3 regions of the Actinokineospora sp. NPDC004072 genome follow, and region 3 is predicted to be linked to each of the others. Evidence: riboswitches for the same ligand, from Rfam matches in the RefSeq annotation. Region 3 holds a riboswitch; each other region holds the start of a gene.
The links. A riboswitch is a leader RNA that binds a small molecule or an ion and turns the genes downstream of it on or off. The one in region 3 is predicted to bind cobalamin.

Region 1: linked by a shared signal. The riboswitch ahead of ACWEPX_RS00385 (ABC transporter substrate-binding protein) and the one ahead of ACWEPX_RS30040 (putative cobaltochelatase) in region 3 are both predicted to bind cobalamin.
Region 2: linked by a shared signal. The riboswitch ahead of cobN (cobaltochelatase subunit CobN) and the one ahead of ACWEPX_RS30040 (putative cobaltochelatase) in region 3 are both predicted to bind cobalamin.

Annotation. Positions count from the first base shown of each region.
Region 1 is NZ_JBSGHB010000001.1:81,603-87,663, forward strand. Features, by position in the region: gene ACWEPX_RS00370 (ABC transporter ATP-binding protein) at 1-326, opposite strand, end outside; gene ACWEPX_RS00375 (hypothetical protein) at 323-544, opposite strand; gene ACWEPX_RS00380 (FecCD family ABC transporter permease) at 541-1,584, opposite strand; gene ACWEPX_RS00385 (ABC transporter substrate-binding protein) at 1,581-2,534, opposite strand; cobalamin riboswitch at 2,567-2,720, opposite strand; gene ACWEPX_RS00390 (TAXI family TRAP transporter solute-binding subunit) at 2,789-3,736, opposite strand; gene ACWEPX_RS00395 (sensor histidine kinase) at 3,733-5,091, opposite strand; gene ACWEPX_RS00400 (Nramp family divalent metal transporter) at 5,102-6,061, opposite strand, start outside.
Region 2 is NZ_JBSGHB010000017.1:113,856-119,916, reverse strand. Features, by position in the region: gene cobN (cobaltochelatase subunit CobN) at 1-1,638, opposite strand, end outside; cobalamin riboswitch at 1,667-1,827, opposite strand; gene ACWEPX_RS24785 (precorrin-3B synthase) at 1,843-3,135, shown strand; gene ACWEPX_RS24780 (precorrin-8X methylmutase) at 3,132-3,752, shown strand; gene ACWEPX_RS24775 (precorrin-2 C(20)-methyltransferase) at 3,749-5,269, shown strand; gene ACWEPX_RS24770 (hypothetical protein) at 5,379-5,639, shown strand; gene ACWEPX_RS24765 (hypothetical protein) at 5,733-5,978, shown strand; gene ACWEPX_RS24760 (FtsK/SpoIIIE domain-containing protein) at 5,979-6,061, shown strand, end outside.
Region 3 is NZ_JBSGHB010000026.1:84,935-90,995, forward strand. Features, by position in the region: gene cobM (precorrin-4 C(11)-methyltransferase) at 1-577, opposite strand, end outside; gene cbiE (precorrin-6y C5,15-methyltransferase (decarboxylating) subunit CbiE) at 574-1,770, opposite strand; cobalamin riboswitch at 1,844-2,012, shown strand; gene ACWEPX_RS30040 (putative cobaltochelatase) at 2,045-4,000, shown strand; gene cobO (cob(I)yrinic acid a,c-diamide adenosyltransferase) at 4,011-4,625, shown strand; gene ACWEPX_RS30050 (cobyrinate a,c-diamide synthase) at 4,619-5,965, shown strand.

The DNA.
Region 1 (6,061 bases), on a different contig from region 3:
CGCGCGAACAGCCGCTGGTGGCACGCGCGGCCCATCATCACCACGTCGTGCACGGTGAGGTCGAAGTCGCCGGTGGCATCCTGGAGCACCGCGGCCACCGTCCGGGCCAACTCGGCAGGCCGCAACCCCCGCACGTCGCGCCCGGCCACCCGGATCGACCCGGTGGCGGGCCGCAGGATGCCGATGATCGCCCGCAGCAGACTCGACTTCCCCGACCCGTTCGGCCCGATCACCCCCACCACCGCGCCGCTCCCAGCGGCGAACGTCAGGTCGTGCACCACCCGCCGCCCGGCCAGCTCGACGCTGATCCCGGTCACCTCGATCACCCGGCCACCCCCGCCCGGCGCTTGTCGTGTCTGCGCAGCAGCCACGGCAAGAACAGCCCGCCGCGTAGCGCGGTGAGCACCCTGACCGCCGCGCTGGTTCCGGCGGTGGAGGTCGGGTCGTGCACTCCGACGGCCGAACTGGTCTCGGCGGTGAAGGTCAGGTCGTGCACAACCTGCCGCCCGGCCAGCTCGACGCTGATCCCGGTCACCTCGATCACCCGGCCACCCCCGCCCCGCGCTTGCCGTGTCGGCGTAGCAGCCACAGGAAGAACGGGCCGCCGCACAGTGCGGTGAAGACGCCGACCGGGATCTCCTGCGGGCTGGCCACCGTTCGCGCGACGACGTCGGCGAGCACCAGGAACGACGCGCCCGCCAGGGCTGCGGCGGGCAGGGCGCGGCGGTGGTCGCCGCCGACGACCAGGCGCACCGCGTGCGGGAGGATCAGGCCGACGAAGCCGATCGGTCCGCTGACGGCGACCAGCACCCCGGTCAGCAGGCTGGTGGCGACGAACATCGCCCGGCGGAAGCGCGGCACGTCCAAGCCCAGGCTGATCGCCGCGTCTTCGCCCGCGTAGAGCAGGTTCAGGTGGCGGGCGTGCGCCATCAGCACAGCCAGCCCGGCCAGCACCGCGGCCAGCGGCACCCAGATGCCCGCCCAGGTCGCCCCGCCGAGCCCGCCCAGCAGCCAGGTCAGGATCTGTCTGGCCTGCTGGCCGTTGCTGGCCAGCAGCAGCATCAGGCTGGTGGCCGCGGCGAGCACGTAGGCGACCGCGACGCCCGCCAGCACCAGGCCGACGGTGGTGACCCGGCCGCCCGCCCGCGCCACCAGGTGCACCAGGACCAGCGAGCCGAGCGCCCCGGCGAACGCGGCGACCGGGGTCGTGGCCACCCCGAGCACGGCGACCCCGGACAGGATGGCCGCCACCGCCCCCGCCGACGCGCCGGAGGAGACGCCCAGCAGGTAGGGGTCGGCCAGCGGGTTGTGCACCAGCGCCTGCAGCGCCATCCCGACGACGGCCAGCCCCGCGCCGACCACCGCGCCCAGCACGACCCGCGGGCCGCGCGAGGTGATCACCACCGTCTCCACGTAATCCGGCCCGGTCGGCTCCACCAGCGCGGGCACGATCTGGTGGAGCACCGCGGTGAGCACGTCCTGCGGCGCCACGCCGATCGAGCCGATGCCCACGCCCGCGACCATCGCCACCGGCAGCAGCAGCGCGAGGAACGCCAGGGCGACCGGGTAGGGGACGCGCCTCACCGCATCCGGTCCGGGTGGAGCTGGGCGGCCAGCCGCTCCACGGCGAACGGCGCGCGGACGCCCAGCACGGTGTCCTGCAACGTCAGGGTGGCGAAGCGCCGGTCGCGGATCGCGGGCACGTCGGCCAGCTCCGGCCTGCCGAGCAGGAAGTCGATCTTCTGCTGGACCGAGGGGGTGCCGTAGTAGTCGTAGACCACGATCACCTCCGGCGCCCGGCGCAGCACCTGCTCCCAGGAGACGTCGGCCCAGTCGCGCGCCACGTCGGCGAAGACGTTGCGGCCCCCGGCCAGCGCGATGACCTGGTTGCCGATCCCGGTCCCGCCCGCGGTGTAGGCGCTGGCCTCGCCGCTGTCGAAGACGAACACCTCGACCGGCTCGACGTCGGCCAGGCGGGCCGCAACGCCGTCGACGCTCGCCCGCATCTCCGCGATCAGCGCCTCGGCCCGCTCGGGCACCTGGAACACCTGGCCGATGGTGCGCACCTCGGCGTAGACGTCCTCCATCACCACCGGCTCGTCGGTGCACTCCTCGCTGCTGAGGAAGGTGGCGATCCCGGCCTGCGCGAACGCCTCGCGGGAGCGGCCGGTGTCGGGGGCGAAGGCGCTGTCGTAGCCCGCGTAGACCAGGTCGGGGGACTGGGCGAGGATCTGCTCGAAGGAGGCGTCCTTCGCCGAGATCTGCGGGATGGCGCGGTACTCCGCGGCGTAGCGGGGCAGCGGGTCGTTGTCCGGGTAGGCCATCCCGACGACCTTGTCCCGCAGGCCGAGGGCGAGCAGCAGCTCGGTCGGGTGCTGGTAGTAGCCGACGACGCGCTGCGGCACGCCGTCGAAGGCGAGCTGCTGCCCGCAGTTGTCGATCGCGGTGCTGCTGGTCCCCGCGGGCGGGGCCGGAGCCCCGCAGGCGGCCAGGGCCAGCGCGGTCAGCAGGGGAACAAGGCGCGCACGCGGCATCGCACACTCCGTCCGGGATACCCACGTCCCAGCAGGGGTCATCCGCCCAGGGCAGTTCCTGACTCCCGACCCGGGGACTTCAGGGCGACCACGCGGTCGCCCGACGAGCCCCCGAGGTGCGGTCACAGTGGCGGGACCGTGCCGGATTCGCACCGGCTTCCTGGAGCCTGGACGGAGCCTGCCCGACGGGCAGGCGGGGCCACCCTAGCCCACCGGCGGCCCCGCCGATCTCCGCGTGACGCGCGCCACCCCGCTCAGCGCCGCAGCTCCCGGTAGGCCGCGCCCGCGCCCGGGTGCAGCGGGATCGCGCCGGTGGCGATCAGCGAGCGCAGGTCGAGGTACTGGGTGCCCAGCGCCGAGGGCGGGATGAGCTGCGGCGCGCGCAGCACGAGCGTCCGCGCGACGGCGGCGGCGACGGCGTCGGGCAGCGCCGGGGTGGTCAGCAGCAGGTTCGACACCCCGATCGTCTCCACCGGCCTGCTGGGGCCGTAGCTGTTGGCGGGCACGGTGACCCGCTGGTAGGCGGGGCCGTGGGCGGCGCGCAGGGCGGGCAGGTGGTCGGTGAGGTCGATGAGCCGGATCGGGTGGCGGGCGGCCAGCTCGGTCAGCGCGGGCGTCGGGACGCCGCCGGACCACAGCAGCGCGTCGACCTCCCCCTCCGCCAGCAGCCGCGTCGCCGCGCCGAGCGTGTTGTGCTCGACCACGGCGTCGATGCCCGCGCCGCCCGTCGCCACCAGCAGCCGCTCGCCGAAGACGGCCGCGCCGGAACCGGTGGCGCCCAACGACACCCGCCTGCCCGCGAGGTCGGCGACCGCGGTGACCGGGCTGTCGGCGAGCACGACGAGCTGCATGTAGTTCTCGTACACCCGCCCGATCGCCCGCAGCGGCAGCACCTCGCCGAACGGGGCCCGCCCCGCCGCCGCGGTGTCGGCGGTGTCGGCCAGGGCCAGGCCGAGGTCGGCCTGCCCGTCCCGCAGCAGTTCGAGGTTCTCCGCCGATCCGCTGCTGGGCGCCACCATCGCCCCCAGCGCCGAATCGAGCTGGTCGGCGAGCAGTTCGGCGAACTCCACGTAGAACCCGCCCTGCTCGCCCGCTGCGATGCGCAGCGTCCGGGCCGGACCGGCGTAGCCGCCGCTGCCGCAGCCCGCGACCCCGGCGGCCAGCGCGCCGATGCCCAGCCGCAGGGCCGTCCGCCGGTTCATGCCCCCGCCTCCGGTAGTTCGATGTGGACGGTCAGGCCGTCCGCCGAGGTGATGGTGAAGCGCCCGCCGCGCGCGGTGACCAGGCGTTCGGCGATGGCCAGGCCCAGGCCCGAACCGGGCGTGGGCGAGCGGCCGCGCCAGAACCGGGTGGTCAGCCGGGGGAGGTCGGCGGCGGGGACGCCGGGGCCGTCGTCGCGCAGTGCGAGCGCGACGACACCATCGCGGGTCTGGGCGGACCACCGGACGGTGGCCCCGCGGCCCGCGTGCTTGATGGCGTTGTCGAGCACCACGTCGACCACCTGTGCCAGCTCGCTCTCCGTGCAGCGCACCGGCAGCGCGGGCGGGTCGTCCGGCCAGCGCAGGGTCAGCCCCGCCTCGGTGGCGGCGGCCTGCCAGGCGTCGAAGCGGTCGGCGAGCACGGCGGTGGCGTCGCAGCGGGCGTCCTCGCCCGTGGTGGCCAGGTGGGTCGCGGTGCTGTCGGCCTTGGCCATGGCCAGCATGCCGTCGAGGAGGTCCTCCAGCCGGTCGAACTCGGCCAGCATCGAGCGCTGGGCGGTCCCGTCGGCCAGGCCGTCGACCCGCAGCCGCAGCGCGGCCATCGGGTTGCGCAGCTGGTGGGCGATGTCGGCGACCAGCCCGCGCTGGGCCTGCGCGGACTCGGCGAGGGCGTCGGACATGCGGTTGAACTCCTCGGCCAGCCCGCGCAGCTCCGGCGGACCGGCCACGATGTCGACGTGGGTGCGCTCGCGGCCCTCGGTCATCCGGTGCATGGCCTCGGCGAGCCGGTCGACCGGCAGCAGCACCCACCGCGCCACCCGGACGACGACCACCACGACCCCCGCGGCGGCGACCAGCGTGGCCAGCAGGACCAGCGCCCACCGGACCGCGATGTCCTCGGCGGCCGGGCGCACCGACGTGCGCAGCACGACCGCCCCGGACACCCGCACCCCGGTGCCGACCGCCTGGCTGATCAGCAGGTCCCCGGCCGACCACGGCCGCAGGTCCGCGGGCGCGGGCCGGGGCTGGTTGCGCAGCGCGGCGTCGACCGCGGCCGCCACGTCCGGCTCGTCCGAGCGCATCCCCTCGGCCACCACGACCGCGCGGCGGGCGTCCACCACGACCACGCCGTCGCCGAAGAGCTGCGCGTGGGCCCGCACCTCCGCGCGCAGCTGGTCGGCGGGCCCGCCCGCCAGCGCGGGCTGGGCGAGCGCGGCGATGCGGGCGGCGTCGGCGGTGCGGGCCATTGCGAACTCGTAGGTCCGGTTCGCCGCCGTGCTGCCCAGCAGCGGCACCGCGAACCCGGCGACGGCGAGCACCGAGAACACGAGCAGCACCAGCAGCAGGCGGCGGCGCATCCGGGCGGCCTCAGCCGAACCGCTCGACCAGGTCGGTCACCAGCAGCGCCAGGAACAGCGCCGACGACGCGCCCAGCACCAGGTTCGACAGCCACCCCGACCGGCCCTCGGCGATCCGCTTGGAGTTGAGCAGCAGCATCAGGGTGATCGCCAGGAACGGCATGAACACCGAGCCGAGCACGCCGTAGACCAGGGTCAGGGCGAACGGGCGGTCGAGGAACAGCAGCAGCATCGGCGGGAACGTCAGCCACAGCAGGTAGCCGCGGAACGGCGCCGACCGCTCGGCCGCCCCGGCGTGGTAGCCGCGCCCGCGGCCGACGACGGCCTCCGGGTCGGCCGCCGCGCGCCTGCCGTGCGGGAGGCGGATCGTGCGCGTCCAGTCGGTGAACAGCAGGCTGACCCCGTTCCACACGCCCAGCAGCGACGTCGAGGTGACGGCCAGGAAGCCGATGAGGAACAGCAGCCGCGCCCAGTCGCCGTAGCGCTCGCCGAGCGCCTCGCCCAGCACGAGCAGGCCGCTGTCGGACTGGGTGAGGTTCTGTCCGAACAGGATGGTCGAGCCGACGATCAGCATGGCCACCACGAAGATCCCGGTCATCAGGTAGCCCACCGCGTTGTCCAACCGCATCATCGACAGCCAGCCGGTGCCCTTCCACCCCTTGGCGAACATCCAGTAGCCGTAGGCGGCCATGGTGATCGTGCCGCCGACGCCGCCGATGAGGCCCAGCACGTAGACCGTCGAGCCCTCGGGCAGCCGGAAGGCCAGGCCGCCGAGCACGTCGCCGAGGTCGGGGGCGACCAGCACGGCGATCGAGACGACCGAGACGAACTTGATCAGCACCAGCACCGTCATGAACTTCTCGAACACGTGGTAGCGCTGCGCCCACACCAGGACCAGGCCGACCACGCCCGCGATCATCGCCCAGTGCCGCACCGACATCCCGCCGAACAGCGCGTTCAGCGGCAGCCC
Region 2 (6,061 bases), on a different contig from region 3:
GCCGGGGTCGTTGACCAGGAACGGGTAGATCAGCGGCAGGTCGCCGATGGCGGCGTCCGGGCCGCACGCCGCCGAGAGGCCGAGGTTCTTGCCGGGCAGCCACTCCAGGTTGCCGTGCTTGCCCAGGTGGATGACCGCGTGCGCGCCGAAGTCGGCGGCGATCCAGCGGTAGGCGGCCAGGTAGTGGTGGCTCGGCGGCAGGTCGGGGTCGTGGTAGATGGCCACCGGGTTCTCGCCGAAGCCGCGCGGGGGCTGCACGATCACCACGACGTTGCCCGCCCGCAGCGCGGCCAGCACGATGTCGTCGCCGTCGACGAACAGCTCCCCCGGGGCCTGGCCCCAGTGCTCGACCATGCTCTCGCGCAGCTCGTCGGGCAGGGTGTCGAAGTAGGCGCGGTAGCTCGACGCCGGGATGCGGACCGGGTTGCCCGCCAACTGCTCGGCGCTGAGCCAGTCCGGGTCCAGGCCGCCCGCGGCGATCAGCGCGTGGATGAGCGCGTCGCCGTCCTGCTCGGCGACCCCGGGCAGCTCGCCGATGTCGTAGCCCGCCTCGCCCAGCGCCTTGAGCAGGCGCACGGCGCTGGCGGGGGAATCCAGGCCCACGGCGTTGCCGAGCCGGGAGTGCTTGGTCGGGTAGGCCGAGAGCACGATCGCGATCTTCTTCTCGGCGGCGGGCACGTGCTTGAGCCGGGCGTGCGCGACCGCGATCCCGGCGACCCGGCCCGCCCGCTCGGGGTCGGCGACGTACACCGAGAGCCCGTCGGCGTCCTGCTCCTTGAACGAGAACGGCACGGTGATGATCCGGCCGTCGAACTCGGGCACGGCGACCTGGGTGGCGGTGTCCAGCGGGGACAGCCCGTCGTCGCTGGCCGCCCAGGTGGCGCGGTCGCTGGTCAGGCACAGCGCCTGCAGGATCGGGATGTCGAGGGCGGCCAGGGCGCCGACGTCCCAGGCGTCGTCATCGCCGCCCGCGCCCGCGTCCGCAGGCCGGGTGCCGCCCGCGGCCAGGACGGTGACCACCAGGGCGTCGACCGTGCCGAGGAGGTCGAGCAGGTCGGCGGGCGCGGTGCGCAGGGAGGCGCAGAAGAGCGGGACGGGCTGGCCGCCGCGCTCCTCGACGGCCGCGCACAGGGCCTCGACGAACGCGGTGTTCCCGGCGATGTGGTGGGCGCGGTAGTACAGGACGCCGACGCGCGGCCCCTCGGCCGACGCCGGGCGCTCCAGCCGCCCCCACACCGGCAGCTCGACCGGCGGGCTGAAGCCGGTCCCGGTGAGCAGCAGCGTGTCGGAGAGGAAGTGGTGCAGCTCACGCAGGTTGTCCTTGCCGCCGTGGGCGAGGTACTTGTGCGCCTCGGCGACGACGCCGCCCGGCACGGTGGAGCACTGCATCAGCTCGGCGTCGGGGGCCTGCTCCCCGCCGAGCACGACGACCGGCCGCGGCCCGGCCAGCAGCGCGTCGAGCCCCTCCTCCCAGGCGCGGCGGCCGCCGAGCAGCCGCACCACGACCACGGCCACGCCGTCGAGCAGGGCGGGCAGGTCGGCGGCGGCGAGCCGGGCGGGGTTGCCCAGCCGGTAGTCCGCGCCCGAGGCGCGGGCGGAGAGCAGATCGGTGTCCGAGGTGGACAGCAGCAGGATCATGGCGCCCTTCCTGGGGTCCTCGCCCCGGGTAGTGAGGGACGCGACGGCGGAGTGTCCTGGCTCCCGGATCGTCGTTCCCCCCGGCCTTCCCTCGCGGTGGCCATGGTGGGGGTCGCTCCCCGGTGACAGTGGCGGGACCGCGCCGGATTCCCACCGGCTTCCTCCGTTGCCGTCGCCTCGTCGGGCTCACCCTATATTCGGGGCGTGTCCCTCAAGAACCGCCGCTCGGGCGTCGACGCCTGCCCGGGCGCGCTCGACGTGCACCAGGCCGCGGACGGGGGCCTGGCCCGGGTCAGGCTGCCCGGCGGCCGGGTGACGTCCGCGCAGCTCAGGGTGCTCGCGGCGGCCTCGGCCGAGCTGGGCTGCGGGGGGCTGGAGCTGACCTCGCGGGCCAACGTCCAGATCCGCGGGCTGGGGCCGGACGGGCCGGTGGAGCTGGGGGCGCGGCTGGCGGCCGCGGGGCTGCTGCCGTCGCTCTCCCACGAAAAAGTGCGCAACATCATGTCCTCGCCGCTGCCCCGGCGCGGCGCGGCAGCGGTGGACGCAGCAGGGGTCGACGCGGCCGAGGTGGGTCCGGCAGGGCTGGGCGCGGCCGAGGTGGGCCCGGCAGGGCTCGGCGCGGCAGGGGTCGGCACGGCAGGGCTCGGCGCGGCAGGGGTCGGCACGGCAGGGCTCGGCGCGGCAGGGGTCGGCACGGCAGGGTTCGGCGCGGCAGGGGTGGATGCGGCAGTGCTGGATGCGGCGCTGTGCGCGGATCCGGTGCTGGCTGCGCTCCCGGGGCGGTTCCTGTTCGCGCTCGACTCCGGGGTGGGGGACGTGGCGTGGCTGGGCGCGGACGTGGCCGCGCTGCCGGTCGGGGGCCGGTGGGCGATCCTGCTCGGCGGGCAGGACCACGGGGTCCGGGTGGCCGAGCCCGTCGCGGCGATGCTGGCGGCGGCCCGGGCGTTCCTGGAGATCCGCGACGGGCAGTGGCGGATCGCCGAGCTGGGTGATCAGGTGGCCGAGATCGTCGAGCGGCTGGGCGCCTCGCCCGCGCGGATCGCGCCCGGCCGCCCGCCGACGGCGGGCCCGCTGGGCGACCTCGGCGGCGCCGCGGGGGCGGCGGTGCCGCTCGGGCGGCTGGACGACCGGCAGCTCGCCGTGCTGGCCGCCGCGCCGCACGTGGTGATCACACCGTGGCGCGGGGTGGTCGTCCCGGGCGCGACGGCGGCCGAGCTGGCCGCGGTCGGCCTGGTGGTCGACCCCGCCGACCCGGCGATCGGGGTGACGGCGTGCACCGGCAGGCCGGGCTGCGCCAAGGCGCTGGCCGACGTGCGGGCCGACGCGCTGCGGGTCGCCCGCCCGGGGCGGCCGGTGCACTTCGCGGGCTGCGCGCGCCGGTGCGGGCGGCCTGCGGGAGACGTGGTCGACGTGGTGGCCGTGGACGGCGGCTACGAGGTCGACGGCAGGCCGGTGTCCGGCGACGTGGTGGCTGAGGTCAGGCAGGAGCAGAGGTGACCGACTACATCAGGGACGGCGCGGAGATCTACCGCCGCTCGTTCGCGACGATCCGCGCCGAGGCGGACCTGGCCGGGCTGCCGGAGGACGTGGCGCGCGTGGTGGTCCGCATGATCCACGCCTGCGGCATGGTCGACCTGGTGCGCGACGTGGCGTACTCCCCCGGCGTGGTGGCCGCGGCCAGGGCGGCCCTCGACGCGGGCGCGCCGATCCTGTGCGACGCGCAGATGGTCGCCTCCGGAGTGACCAGGGCGCGGTTGCAGGCCGACAACGAGGTGGTGTGCACGCTGTCGGACCCGGCCGTCCCGGGCCTGGCCGCCGAGCTGCGCACCACCCGGAGCGCGGCGGCGATGGAGCTGTGGCGGCCCCGGCTCGCGGGCTCGGTCGTGGCCGTCGGCAACGCGCCGACGGCGCTGTTCCGGTTGCTGGAGATGGTCGCGGCAGGCGCGGGCACGCCCGCCGCCGTGCTGGGGATCCCCGTCGGCTTCATCGGGGCCGCGGAGTCGAAGGAGGCGCTGATGGAGTCCGGCCTGCCCTACCTGGTGGTCCGCGGCAGGCGCGGCGGCAGCGCCATGACCGCGGCCGCCATCAACGCGATCGCGAGCGACGCCGAATGACCGGCACCCTCTACGGCGTCGGCCTGGGCCCCGGCGACCCGGAGCTGGTCACCGTCAAGGCCGCCCGGCTGATCTCCGCCGCCCAGGTGATCGCCTACCACAGCGCGCGCCACGGCCGCTCGATCGCCCGCGGCGTCGCCGAGCCGTACCTGCGGGAGGGGCAGATCGAGGAGCAGCTCGTCTACCCGCTGACCGTGGAGACCACCGACCACCCCGGCGGCTACGCGGGCGCGATGGCCGACTTCTACGCCGAGAGCGCCGCCCGCCTGGCGTCGCATTTGGACGCCGGCCGGGACGTGGTCGTCCTCGCCGAGGGCGATCCGATGTTCTACGGCTCGTACATGCACATGCACAAGCGCCTGTGCGACCGCTACCCCACGGTCGTGGTCCCCGGGGTCACCTCCGTCAGCGCGGCGTCGGCGGTGCTCCAGCGCCCGCTGGTCGAGGGCGAGGAGGTCCTCACCGTGCTGCCGGGCACGCTGCCCGCCGACGCCCTGACCGCCCATCTGTCCACAACGGACTCCGCGGCGGTGCTCAAGCTCGGCCGGACCTTCCCGAAGGTCCGCGCGGCGTTCGAGGAGGCGGGCAAGCTCGACCAGGCGCTGTACGTCGAGCGCGCCACCTGGCCGACCGGGCGGGTCCTCCCGCTGTCCGAAGTAGACCCCGAGACGGTCCCGTACTTCTCCACCGCCATCCTCCCCAGCCCCCTCAACAACCTGCCCACCGCGACCCCGGCCGCCCCCGCGCGCGAGGCGGGCGGCGTGGGCGAGGTGGTCGTGGTCGGGCTCGGACCGGCCGGGCGGCCGTGGCTGACGCCGGAGGCGCAAGACGCGCTGGCCACCGCCGACGACCTGGTCGGCTACACCACCTACCTCAACCGCGTCCCGCACAACCCCCGCCAGCGCCGCCACCTCTCCGACAACCAGGTCGAGGCCGAGCGGGCCGCGTTCGCGCTCGACCTGGCCAAGCGCGGGCGGCGCGTGGCCGTGGTCTCCTCCGGCGACCCGGGCGTCTTCGCGATGGCGACCGCCGTGCTGGAGGTCGCCGACGACCCGCTGTGGCGGGAGGTCCCCGTGCGCGTCCTGCCCGGGGTGACCGCGGCCCACGCCGTCGCCGCCAGGGCGGGCGCGCCGCTCGGGCACGACTACTGCACCATCTCGCTGTCCGACCGCCTCAAGCCGTGGGAGGTCATCACCAAGCGGCTGGCCGCGGCGGCGGAGGCGGATTTCGCCATCGCCATCTACAACCCGGCCTCGCGCAGCCGGACCTGGCAGCTCGGCCAGGCCCGGGATCTGCTGCTGGAGCACCGCTCCCCGGACACCCCGGTGGTGATCGGCCGCGACGTCGGCGGGCCGGAGGAGGCGCTGCGGATCACCCGGTTGGCGGACCTGGACCCGGCCACGGTCGACATGCGGTGCCTGCTGCTCGTCGGCAGCTCGCACACCCGCACGACCCGGCGGCCCGACGGGACGCTGGCCGTGTTCACCCCGCGCACCTACGGCGGAAAGCAAACGTGACGGTTGTCCTGCATCACCGCGAGCGAAGATCCTACTAATCCGTTCGCCAGCGGAAACCGCCCACCCTGCCGACGGCGCGGGAGATCAAGACCGGGTAGGTTAACCGGGCATGGGCGGTATTGAGGAGTCCAAGGCGGGCGTCGCCGCGGCCACCGAGAAGGTGCAGGCGGGTATCCAGGCGCTCACCCAGGCGGCCATGCAGTGGGACGAGGCGCGCACGCTGCTGGCCAACGCCTCGCAAGGCACGTCGCGCCCGGAGGCCCCCCAGGCGCTCGGCATGCTCGCCCAGGCCCTGCAGGGGCTGACCGACATCCAGGGCAGCGCCCAGGCCTCGATCACCGCGATGGAGACCTGGAACGCCCAGATCTGACCACAGTAGACCGCCGTCGTCCACTGTGGCGGCCGTTCGCCCTGATGGAGCAGCGCCCTCGCCGCGGGCCAACCCCGGCGCTATGTTGCGGTGGTGAGCATCAGGGAGTACGCGGCCGCGCTGGGCCAGGTCCTGGCCACGCTGGCCGCCGCCGCGGCCAGCACCGACACGGCCCTGCGCGAGCTCACCGCCGCGCGGGCCATCCTGACCAGGCTCTCCCCCGACGGCACCGGCTGGTCCCCGGCCGAGCTCGACCTGGCGATCGCCGAGCTGACCAGGGTGGCCGGGCTGGCCGCCGCGGCCAGGGAGACCATCGCCGACTACCTGACGAGGCTGTAGATGGGCAAGGCCGAACGCAAGCGGCGCGCGAACGCCGCGCTGGCCACCCTGCGCGGCGTGCTCGGCCGGGCGCTGGGCGCGGC
Region 3 (6,061 bases):
CCCGCGCGACCACGGCGACCGGGCAGTCCGCGCCGTAGTGGGGGATCAGCTCGGCCACGACCTCCTCGATCCGCTGCACGGCCAGGTGCAGCACCATCGTGGCGCGGCTGCGGCCCAGGGTGGCCAGGTCCTCCCCCGGCGGCATCGGCGTCGCGCGGGCCGCCGTGCGGGTCAGCACCACGGTCTGGCCGACCCCCGGCACGGTCAGCTCCCGGCCCAGCGCGGCCGCCGCGGCGGCGAAGGCGGGCACGCCGGGGCACACGTCGTAGGGCACGCCCGCGGCGTCGAGCCTGCGCATCTGCTCGGCCATCGCGCTGAACACCGACGGGTCGCCGGAGTGCAGCCGGGCCACGTCGTGCCCGGCGGCGTGGGCGGCGACCATCTCGGCGACGATCTCATCCAGGGTCAGGTTGGCCGTGTCGACCTTGCGGGCGCCGGGCGGGCAGGCGTCGAGCAGCTCCACCGGCACCAGCGCCCCGGCGTACAGGCACACCGGGGACGCGGCGATGATGTCCCGCCCACGCACCGTGATCAGGTCGGCTGCGCCGGGCCCGGCGCCGACGAAGTGAACGGTCACATCTCCTCCTTGACCACGCGCCACTGGGTGACCGCGCGCTGCGGCTGCCACGCCGTGAACCCGCCCAGCCGCCCCGCCCGCTCCACGGCGATCCGGGTCAGCGTCCCGCCGACCTCGCCCCGCCAGCGCGCCAGCAGCGCCTCGGACTCCAGCGTCACCGCGTTGACCACCAGCCGCCCGCCGACGGGCAGCGCCGACCAGCACGCCCCCAGCACGCCCGGGGCCGTCACCCCGCCACCGACGAAGATCGCGTCCGGCCGGGGCAGCCCGGCGAGGACGTCCGGGGCCGAGCCGATCACCAGGTCGAGCCCGGGCACGCCGAAGGCGGCGGCGTTGCGCGCGGCGCGGGCCGCGCGGTCGGGCCGCGGCTCGACCGCCACCGCACGGCAGGCGGGGTGGCTGCGCAGCCACTCGATGCCGACGCTGCCCGAGCCCGCGCCGATGTCCCACAGCAGCTCGCCCGGCTCCGGGCCGAGCGCGGCCAGCGTCACCGCCCGCACCTCGCGCTTGGTGATCTGGCCGTCGTGCTCGTAGGCGTCGTCGGGCAGGCCGGGGACCCGGGGCAGCCGCCGCGCGCCCGCGGTCGCCACGCACCGCACCGCCACGACGTTCAGGGCGGGCGCGGTGCCCGAGTAGGTGTCCGCGGTCGCCTCGACGACCGATTCCGACGGCCCGCCGAGGTCGGACAGCACCGTCAGCGCGCTGGGGCCGAACCCGCGCTCGCGCAGCAGCGCGGCCACGGCGGCGGGGGTCTCCCCGGAGGCGCTGAGCACCAGCACCCGCCGACCGGGGTGCACGGCGGCGTGCAGCCGCTCGACCGGGCGGCCCACGGCGCTGACCACCTCGACGTCCTGCAGCGCCCAGCCCAGCCGCGCGCACGCCAGCGACGCCGACGACGGGTGCGGCAGGACGTCCACCGGGATCAGCGCGCTCAGCTCGACGCCGATGCCATACCACATGGGGTCGCCGCTGGCCAGCACGCACAGCCTGCGGTGCGCGTTGGCCTCGACCAGCCCCGGCAGCGCGGGCAGCAGCGGCGAGGGCCACGGCACCCGCTCCGCGGTGACCGCGGCGGGCAGCAGCCCGAGCTGCCGCGCCGACCCGACGACCACCTCGGCCCCCAGCACGGCCTCGCGGGCCGCGGCCGAGAGCCCCGCCCACCCGTCCGCGCCGATCCCCACCACCGTCACCACGGGCGCACACGCTAACCGGCGGCCGGAGATCCACGCCACGTGGCTTGGCCCACCCCCGCCCGGTCTGACACGATGCCTTGCGAACGAGCAGGGTGTGCGAGGAAACCGGTGCGAATCCGGTGCGGTCCCGCCACTGTGACCGGGGAGCGCCCCTCCCCCGCGTGCCACCGGGCGACCGGGAAGGCCGGAGCGGGCGCGGCGATCCGGGAGCCAGGACACTCGGCCCTGCGTGATCACGAACCGGGCGCGGACCCGGAGGAGTGAGGACTGCCGCATGCCCGCTGCCGGGTACCCGTTCTCGGCCGTCGTCGGCCACGACGACCTGCGCACCGCGTTGCTGCTCAACGCCGTCCACCCCGGGATCGGCGGGGTGCTCGTGCGGGGCGAGAAGGGCACGGCGAAGTCGACGGTCGTGCGGGCGCTGGCCGCCCTGCTCCCCGCGATCGCCGTCGTGCCGGACTGCCGCTTCGCCTGCGACCCCGACGCCCCCGACCCGCGCTGCCCCGACGCCCCGCACGCAGGCCGGGCCGAGCGCGCCGCCCGGCTGGTCGAGCTGCCGGTGGGCGCGGGCGAGGACCGGCTGGTCGGCTCGCTGGACCTCGAACGCGCGCTGCGCGAGGGCGTGCGCGCCTTCCAGCCCGGCCTGCTCGCCGCCGCGCACCGGGGCGTGCTCTACGTCGACGAGGTCAACCTGCTGCACGACCACCTGGTCGACCTGCTGCTCGACGCCGCGGCGATGGGCCGCGCCCACGTCGAGCGCGAGGGCGTGTCGGTCTCCCACGCGGCGGCGTTCCTGCTGGTCGGCACCATGAACCCCGAGGAGGGCGAGCTGCGCCCGCAGCTGCTGGACCGCTTCGGGCTGACCGTGGAGGTGCGCGCCGCCCGCGACGTCGACACCCGCGCCGAGGTCATCCGGCGCAGGCTCGCCTACGAGGCCGACCCGGTGGCCTTCGCGCGGTCCTGGGCCGCCGCCGACGCCGAGCTGGCCGACCGCATCGCCGCCGCCCGCGCCGCCCTGCCCGGCATCGCCCTGCCCGACGCCGAGCTGCGCCGGATCGCCGCCGTGTGCGCCGCGTTCGACGTCGACGGCATGCGCGCCGACCTGGTGGTCGCCCGCACGGCGACCGCGCACGCGGCCTGGCGCGGCGGGGACCGGGTGACCGCGGCCGACGTCGAGGTGGCCGCCCGGCTGGCCCTGCCGCACCGGCGCAGGCGCGACCCGTTCGACGAGCCCGGCCTCGACGACAAGCAGCTCGACCAGGCCATGCGCGATGCGGCCGAGGCGGCGGACGACCCCGAGCCCGAGCCGGACCCCGACCCGCCCGCAGGCGCCCCCCGGCCCGACGAGGACGGCGGTCCACAGGAGACGGAGGCCCCGCCCGCCCCGCAGGGCGACGGCGAGGGCAAGCGGGCAGGCGCCCCCGACCCGGCGTTCAAGGCCCGCAGGCTGGAGATCGCGGGCGTCGGCGAGGGCGCGCCCGGCCGCCGCTCCCGCTCCCGCGCGGGCGGCGGGCGCACGCTGCGCGCCGCGAGCCGGGGCACGGGCGTGCACATCGTCGGCACGGTGACCGCCGCCGCCCCGCACCAGCGGGCGCGGGGGCGCACCGGCACGGCCCTGGAGCTGCGGCCGGACGACCTGCGCCGGACGGTGCGGGAGGGCCGGGAGGCCAACCTCGTGCTGTTCGTGGTCGACGCCTCCGGCTCGATGGCCGCCCGCAAGCGGATGACCGCGGTGACCGGCGCCGTGGTGTCCCTGCTCCGCGACGCCTACCAGCGGCGCGACAAGGTCGGGCTGATCACCCTGCGCGGCAAGGAGTCGACGCTGGCCCTGCCGCCCACCTCGTCGGTGGAGGCCGCCGTCGCCCGGCTGCGCGACCTGCGCACCGGCGGCCGGACGCCGCTGGCCCACGGCCTGCTGACCGCCCGCCGCACGCTGGCCGCCGAGCGCCTGCGCGACCCGCGCCGCCGGGCGCTGCTCGTGCTGGTCACCGACGGCCGGGCGACCGTGGCGGCCCGGCCGGGCGGCGACCCGCTGGCCGACGCCGAGCGCGCGGCCGCCCTGCTCGCCGGTGACGGCGTGGCCGCGGTCGTGGTCGACTGCGAGGGCGGCCCGGTCCGCCTCGGCCTCGCCGACCGGCTGACCACCGCCATCGGCGGCACCGGGGTCCGGCTGGCGGACCTGTCGGCGGACGCGGTCGCGGGCGTGGTGCGCGCGGCCCGCGCGGCGTAGGGAGGACGCGATGCCCCAAGGCAAGCCCGAGGTCGTCCCGCAGGACGGCATGACCACCCGGCAGCGGCGCAACCGGCCGCTGCTGCTGGTGCACACCGGGGAGATGAAGGGCAAGTCCACCGCCGCGTTCGGCCTGGCGCTGCGCGGCTGGAACCAGGGCTGGGACATCGGGGTGTTCCAGTTCGTCAAGTCGGCCAAGTGGCGCGTGGGCGAGGAGTCGGCGCTGCTGGCCCTGGGCAGGCTGCACGAGCAGACCGGCGAGGGCGGCCCGGTGCAGTGGCACAAGATGGGCTCGGGCTGGTCGTGGTCGCGCAAGCAGGGCACCGAGGTCGACCACGCCGAGGCCGCGCGCGAGGGCTGGCGGGAGATCGCCCGCAGGCTCGCCGCGCAGCAGCACGACCTCTACGTGCTCGACGAGTTCACCTACCCGCTCAAGTGGGGCTGGATCGACGTGGACGAGGTCGTCGCCGCCCTGGCCGGGCGGCCGGGGCACCAGCACGTGGTGATCACCGGCCGGGACGCGCCCGCCGCCCTGGTGGAGGCCGCCGACCTCGTGGTGAGCATGACCAAGGTCAAGCACCCGATGGACGCCGGGCAGAAGGGGCAGAAGGGCATCGAGTGGTAGCCCGGCTGGTCATCGCCGCGCCCGCGTCCGGCAGCGGCAAGACGACGGTCGCCACCGGCCTGATGGCCGCCCTGCGCGCCCGCGGCCACCGGGTCGCGCCGTTCAAGGTGGGGCCGGATTACATCGACCCCGGCTACCACGCGCTGGCCACCGGGCGGCCGGGGCGCAACCTCGACCCGAACCTGGTCGGCGAGGACCGGATCGCCCCGCTGTTCCGGCACGGCTCGGCCGGGGCGGACATCGCGGTCGTCGAGGGCGTCATGGGGCTGTTCGACGGCCGCATCGAGAACGGCTTCGGCTCCACCGCGCACGTCGCAGGCCTGCTGGACGCGCCGGTGGTGCTGGTGGTCGACGCGCGCGGGCAGAGCAGCAGCATCGCCGCGCTGCTGCACGGGTTCCGGTCGTACCGGCCGGGTGTGCGGCTGGTGGGGGTGGTGCTGAACCAGGTGGGGTCCGAGCGGCACGAGGAGGTCTTGCGGGCGGCGTGCGAGGACGTCGGGCTGCCGGTGCTGGGGGCGCTGCGGCGCGCTGGGGCGGTGGACGTGCCGTCGCGGCATCTGGGGTTGGTTCCTGCTGCGGAACGGGGGGCGTCGGCGGTGCGTGCTGTGGAGGCGATGGCGGAGCTGGTGGCGTCCTCAGTGGACTTGGCCGCGGTGGTGGCGGCGGCTTCGGATGCGGCGCCGGTGGGGGGTTCGGTGTGGGCGGCTGAGCGGGAGGTGGAGCGGGGGTCGTCGGTGGTGGTCGCGGTGGCTGGCGGGCCTGCGTTCACGTTCGGGTATGCCGAGCATGTGGAGTTGCTGGCGGCTGGTGGGGCTGAGGTTGTGGTGGTGGATCCGGTGCGGGATGCGGAGCTGCCTGCTGGGGTGGCCGGGCTGGTGCTGCCTGGCGGGTTTCCGGAGCAGCATGCTGAGGCGTTGGCCGCGAATGCGCGGCTGCGGGAGGAGGTTGCGGCGGCGGTGCGGCGGGGGGTGGTGGTGCATGCGGAGTGCGGGGGGTTGCTGTATCTGGGGAAGCGGTTGGATGGGTGGGAGATGTGCGGGGTGTTGCCGGTGGCGGCTGAGATGAGTTCTCGGCTGGTGTTGGGGTATCGGGATGCGGTGGCTGTGGCCGAGTCGTGTCTGTATGCGGTGGGGGAACGGGTGACTGGGCATGAGTTTCATCGGACTCGGACTGTGCCTGGGTGGGGGGATAGGGCGGCTTGGGGGTGGGGTGGAGGGGTGGAGGGGTTTGTTGTGGGGGGTGTGCATGCGTCGTATCTGCATACGCATCCGGCTGGGCAGGTGGGGGCTGTGCGGCGGTTTCTGGCTGCTGCTCGGGGGGTGACCTCGCTGCCCTGCTGACGGGTGGGTCGGGTGGTCTCGCGGCTTCCGGCGGTGGGGGCAGCGGCTGGTTGCGCGGCTGTGGCCGGTGGGTGCGCGGCTTGGGTGGGTGGTCCG